2 regions of the Psychrobacillus sp. NPDC096389 genome follow, and region 1 is predicted to be linked to the other one. Evidence: riboswitches for the same ligand, from Rfam matches in the RefSeq annotation. Region 1 holds a riboswitch; the other holds the start of a gene.

Region 1 (3,208 bases):
CCTGAAATGGTAACAAATGAAAAACCGTTTCCTCCAATACGCTTTAACTCAGCCCAAATCTCTTCTGCAGTCATTTGTGCAATTAAATGCTTGCCGCTTCCATCCCATGTAAATGAAGAATCACACCAGGAACAAGAATAGTCACAGCCAGCAGTCCGAACAAACATCGTCTTTTGTCCCACTACCATTCCCTCACCTTGAATAGTTGGACCAAAAATCTCCATCACGGGTACTTTACTCAACTTCCATCCACTCCCGTCTTGCTTCGGCATAGCTTGTCGGAGTTTCATACAGCCTGATAAATTCTACTCGTGCTCCGTTATATCGTTGTTCTTCTAGCAATGATTCACTCAACTTCTCGTATATCCAGACAACAATATTTTCCGCAGTCGTATTCATTGGTGGAAGCGTTTCGTTTAAGTAACGATGATCCAAATAAATCTCTATTTTTTGTTTCCATATTTCTTTTATATCGCCAAAATCAATCACAAGGCCTCGGGAATCCGTGTATCCACTCACACCTAATACAGCACGATAAGTATGACCGTGCAGATTTTTACATTTCCCTTCATAGTTGTGTAAATGGTGAGCTGCATCAAAGGTGAACTCCTTGCTCACTAAAACTCGCTTGGCATGATACTTTAATTGACTACTTTGGATATCTTCCTCTATTTTTTGGAGTCTATCGACAATTCTAAAATCGCTCATGCCCTAGGACTCCTTTTTATAGCTTAAATACTCATCAAGCCCTCTTTTTCGCAGTTTACAAGCTGGACATTCCCCACAACCATCCGCTATTACACCGTTATAGCAGGTCAACGTTTTTTCTCGAACAAACTCAAGTGCTCCAAGCTCATCCGCAAGTTCCCATGTTTGCGCCTTGTTAAGCCACATGAGCGGAGTATCCAGCACAAAAGTATCGTCCATCGCTAAATTTATCGTTACATTCAAAGATTTAACAAAGATATCTCGGCAATCGGGATATCCGCTAAAATCGGTTTCACAAACACCAGTCACAATATGCTTGGCTCCTACTTGGCTCGCTAAAACTCCTGCAAATGAAAGAAAGAGCATATTCCGTCCGGGTACAAAAGTCGATGGCAATCCACCTTCTTCACCATCTTCTACCTCTATGTCATCTCGAGTTAATGCATTCGGTGCAAGCTGATTCAAAAGAGACATATCCAGAATATGATGCTTGATACCAAGCTCCTCCGTTATCGCTTTTGCGCACTCAATTTCAAGATGATGCCTTTGACCATAATCAAAAGTCACTGCCTCTATCTCTCTAAAACGTTCTTTTGCCCAAAACAGACAAGTTGTGCTGTCTTGGCCTCCACTAAATACAATGATTGCTTTCTCCTGCTTCATCCGTAAAACTCCTTTATAACAAAAAAACGGCATTCTAAAAAGAATGCCGTCTTCTTTTTAGTTTTTTTAAGAGGGTAGCTAAAAACCTCTTCCTTCATGCGGACTATTCAATTTATCGATTATCAATTTTTTCTGGATAAAGATCATGGTTCATCAAACGATAATTTGCCATCTCTTCATATTTAGTACCTGGTCTACCATAGTTACACCAAGGATCAATGGAAATTCCCCCACGTGGTGTGAATTTTCCCCAAACCTCAATATACCTTGGATCCAATAATTTAATTAGATCGTTCATGATGATGTTGACGCAATCTTCATGGAAATCACCATGATTTCTAAAACTAAATAAATACAATTTTAGTGATTTACTTTCTACAATCTTTTTATCCGGTATGTACGAGATGTACATAGTCGCAAAGTCAGGCTGTTGTGTTATTGGACATAAACTAGTAAACTCTGGACAATTAAACTTCACGAAATAATCCCGATTAGAATGGAGACTATCCACTGATTCCAATACTTCCGGTGCATACTCAAACGAGTACTGAGTCCCCTGATTCCCTAACAATGTCAAATCCTTCAAACCTTCTTCTTGGCTTCTGCCAGACATAATAAAAACCTCCTAATATAATAACTTCTAAAGAGGTACCTTTAACCAGTCTATCGCAAACATATAGGATAAAAACAAAAAAGCCATGCCCAAATATGGACATGGCGAAACGTCATGTATCCATAGTTTTTTATAGAGGGTATCAGCTATGAACCTCTCCCGATCAAGTTCGGGTACTTATTTATGATATAGAATACTTTCTAAAAGGTCAAATAGACTTTTATTTTTAAATCATTTTGTAATGACCTTCCTCTAACCTAGTATCCTCTAACTAATTTATTTCTAATTTTATTGGATATAAATTCAACGATTAATATCAGAAGTACTAGCCCTATTAAAATAGCTCCAACTTCCTCCCAACGATACGAGTTCATCGCAAAAATGAGCGGTGCACCGATTCCTCCAGCACCAACCAATCCTAATACGGATGCATCGCGTAAATTCATATCAAAACGATAAATAACAATGGATAAAAACATGGCAAATAATTGTGGGATAATGCCATATCGAATCTTTTCAAACATTGTACAACCAATAGATGTCATCGACTCTAGAATGCTAGTATCTAAATCTTCAATAACATCTGCGTATAGTTTCGATAACATCCCAATAGATGTTAATGACATCGTTAAAACTCCTGCAAATGGACCTAGACCTGTTACACGAATAAACATTAATCCATAAATAATAGCTGGAATTGTACGTATGCCAATCAATAATATCTTCGTCACAAAGGCAATCGGCTTTGGCACAACATTAGAAGCAGATAGAAAAGCTAGAGGAATCGCTAAAATAGCGCCCATAATTGTTCCTAAAAAGGCAATCGCCATTGTTTCAATGAGTAAGTAAGCGACACCTTTTTCTGTAAAGTTAAGGAGTAAATCTAAATCCGGGTGTAAAATACCGGCTATAATATTCTTTGCAATTGTTAAGCCACTTGCTTCCATATTATTCAGTTGAATCGCCGAAAGCGACCAAATAAATAATATAAAAACAATAATGAAAATCCATGTAATATATTGATAGCTCTTTTTTTCTAACAGTAATTGCTTTTCAATAGCATTCATACAAGTTCCCCCTTAAACTAACTTCTTTCTGAAATGTTCACTTATGTTTTCGATGATGAATACTGTAATGGCAAGCATGAGCAGAATGATGCCGACATTTGCATAATTTCGCCAGCCGAGTCCCTCACTTAATAGAAGACCAATTCCACCAGCTCCT
Region 2 (3,208 bases), on a different contig from region 1:
CTAGGGGATGTTATTTATCGAGGTTTACAATCATATAATAATGCGCTCGTCTTAGCAGGAGCGTTACCCGTTGCTTTATTAGCCATTTTGTTTGATCTTGCTTTGAAATGGATCGAGAAAAAAGCGACACCAAAAGGAATAAATACGGGGAGATGATGAAGTATGAAGAAAGTGTTCGTCATGATCGGAACTGCAGCAATTGTATTATTAAGTGCTTGTTCGAACTCAGGAGAAACGCTCGTTATAAGTGGGAAGCCCTGGACGGAACAATATATATTGCCGCAAATCTTAGGGCAATATATTGAAGAGCGTACAGATTATCAAGTAGAGTATAAAGAAGGACTTGGAGAAGTGGCAATTATGACACCAGCACTTGAGCAAGGTGATATTGACTTATATGTGGAGTACACAGGTACCGGTTTAAAAGATGTGCTAAAAGAGTCATCTGAAGTAGGTGAAAGCTCAGAAAGTGTAATGGAACGAGTAAAAAAAGGATATGAAGAGCAGTTTCAAGCAACTTGGTTAAGTCCGCTTGGATTTGAAAATACGTATACATTAGCTTATGCCAGTGACAAAGACTATGAAGCAAAGACTTATTCTGATCTTGTGGAAGTTTCCAGGTTTGGGAACATGGTGTTTGGGGCACCTCATGCTTTTTATGAGCGGCAAGGTGATGGCTTTGATGATTTGATTAACTCCTATCCATTTACATTCACGGAAACGAAAAGCCTCGATCCTAATGTGATGTATGAAGCGGTCAAAAATGGAGAAGTCGATGTGATTCCAGCATTTACAACAGATGGACGTATTGAACGTTTTAACTTACAAACAACTAAAGATGATTTAGGATTTTTCCCTAAGTATGATGCAGCTCCTGTTGTACGTTTAGAAGCATTAGAGAAGTTTCCGGAGCTAGATGAAGTGTTAAATGAGTTAGCTGGGAAAATTTCTGAAGAGGATATGTTAAAGATGAATGCAAAAGTAGATATTGATGGAGAAAAAGCAGAAGATGTTGCGCATGATTTCTTAGTGGAGAAAGGTTTAATCGATAAATAAAATAAAAGCACCCAGTTCCATTTAAGTTAGGAACCGGGTGCAAATTATTTAAATCATTGCTTTAAAATTTAGTCGTTTATTTAAAGCATTTATAACTGGAATACCTACTGCTAATACAGCAAATTCACCAGCTGCAACTGTTAACCATGTATAGAAAAATGGAAAATCCAAAGCAAGGTGTAACTCGAATGCAATGATAAACATTGTAAATGTGAAGATTAGCGTATTGAATACCATGCGTGCAACATGACCTTTAATAAACTTCGATGCAAAAACAGTAAGTGATAAAGTAATGATTGAATGTGCTACCCCAAATGTTAAATCATATGCAGCCATTGGAGAAAACATATTCGTCACTATTACACCAAGTACAATTCCAAAAAAGTATTTTTTATTAAAGACAATCAGATGATTGAACATTTCAGCAATACGAAATTGCACTGCACCAAATGCAAAAGGTGCGATTAGAAGCGAAACCGCAACATATAAAGCTGCAATAATACCACTTATTGCAAGAGTTTTCGTTTTCATTATTCATTTCTCCTTAGTTTTTTTCCGTGGGAGGTTCTCGAACCACGTAATTTGTAATCACAATTGATAATTCTATGACAAAAGTAGAACCTTTGTCAAGGAGAGTGTTACAGTTATATTACGGGTGCCTGGCACCCGCAATATAACTGTAACACTTTTAAGGAAATAATTGGTTCTTTAATTTACTATAGTAAATTGGGAGCGGTATAAAGAAAGAAGGATTTATATGAAACAAGTTTTATCGATTATTAGTGTATTGATGGTGCTCCTAACATTTGGTTGCACATTAGATACGCAAAATGGAAGTCAAGAAACGAAAGTAAACACATCTTCAAACGCTAATAAAGAAATGAGTGTTCATTTTATAGATGTTGGACAAGGAGATTCGATTCTTATTCAATCTCCAGAAGGAAAGAAAATGCTCATCGATGGAGGAAAAAAGGAAAAAGGAAAGGATGTAGTGACCTATTTAAGGCAACAGGGAATAGAAAAGTTAGATTATGTTGTAGCGACTCATCCGGATGCTGACCATATTGGTGGACTGCTAGCGGTGCTCAACTCAATTTCAATTAAAAACTTCATAGATTCGGGTAAAGAGCATACTACCGAAACATATGAGAATATGTTACAGCTTATTTTGGATAAGCATATCCCGTTTATTGTACCAAGTGTAGGCGATACGATTCCTTTAGATTCGGATCTAGAAATCACTGTATTGAATACTGGGGGAAATGCCAATGATAATAATGAGGCTTCTATTGTGTTAAAAGTGCAATATGAGGATATCTCATTTTTATTGACAGGTGATGCCGATGCAGGTGTGGAAAAAAGTATGCTTAGCGAATATGATTTGAAATCTACCGTTTTGAAAGCTGGGCATCATGGTTCAGATACGAGTAGTTCAGATGCTTTTATTCGCGAAGTTCAACCGGAAGTGACGATTTTAAGTTATGGAGAAAATAATATGTATGGTCATCCTACTCCTGAAGTCGTGACTAGATTGAAAAAAGTGGATTCAGACATTTATAGCACTGCAGAAGTAGGAAATATTGTAGTGAAAACGGATGGAAGAGATTACACTGTGGAGACGGATTCTATTCGGAAGGAAGAAGAAAGTGTAGCAGACACACCGCTTTATATTTCGAAAAAAGATGTACATGAAGAAATTGTCGGTATTACAAATCAAGGGGAAGAAGCAGTAAATTTAGCAGGATGGCAATTGCTTTCGGTTGCGGGCAATCAAGTATACAATTTTCCAAATATGTCTATCGATGCGGGAGAAACCATTTATATTACGAGCGGTCCTGATGCAAAAGAAGATGCAAGCCATTTAAAATGGACAACTCGACAAATGTGGAGAAACGAAGGAGATGCAGCGCAGCTACTAAATGAGAAAGGGGTAGTGATGAGTGAAGTCGAATAAATACACACTTGATCGAATAGAAGGGGAGCACGCGGTATTTTTAAAACACCCGTATGAAATAGAAACACTGCATATTCCTACTTCAGAACTTGATGAGAGCATAAAAGAGGGAGATATTGTAAATGTGTTCTTGGAGAATAACAAATACAAAGTGGAACCATTAGTACAGGATACAGAGAACCAAAGAGAAAAAGTACG

What was found. Region 1 has a riboswitch for preQ1 ahead of queF (preQ(1) synthase). Riboswitches for the same ligand answer to the same signal wherever they lie in the genome.
Region 2: linked by a shared signal. The riboswitch ahead of ACIQ38_RS18745 (QueT transporter family protein) and the one ahead of queF (preQ(1) synthase) in region 1 are both predicted to bind preQ1.

The regions. Positions count from the first base shown of each region.
Region 1 covers NZ_JBIWFB010000006.1:235,418-238,625, reverse strand. The annotation lists gene queE (7-carboxy-7-deazaguanine synthase QueE) at 1-242, opposite strand, end outside; gene queD (6-carboxytetrahydropterin synthase QueD) at 235-708, opposite strand; gene queC (7-cyano-7-deazaguanine synthase QueC) at 712-1,371, opposite strand; gene queF (preQ(1) synthase) at 1,484-1,984, opposite strand; PreQ1 riboswitch class I at 2,101-2,147, opposite strand; gene phnE (phosphonate ABC transporter, permease protein PhnE) at 2,242-3,051, opposite strand; gene phnE (phosphonate ABC transporter, permease protein PhnE) at 3,064-3,208, opposite strand, start outside.
Region 2 covers NZ_JBIWFB010000009.1:81,902-85,109, reverse strand. The annotation lists gene ACIQ38_RS18755 (ABC transporter permease) at 1-156, shown strand, start outside; gene ACIQ38_RS18750 (glycine betaine ABC transporter substrate-binding protein) at 163-1,056, shown strand; gene ACIQ38_RS18745 (QueT transporter family protein) at 1,105-1,587, opposite strand; PreQ1 riboswitch class I at 1,595-1,639, opposite strand; gene ACIQ38_RS18740 (MBL fold metallo-hydrolase) at 1,814-3,010, shown strand; gene ACIQ38_RS18735 (DUF3006 domain-containing protein) at 2,997-3,208, shown strand, end outside.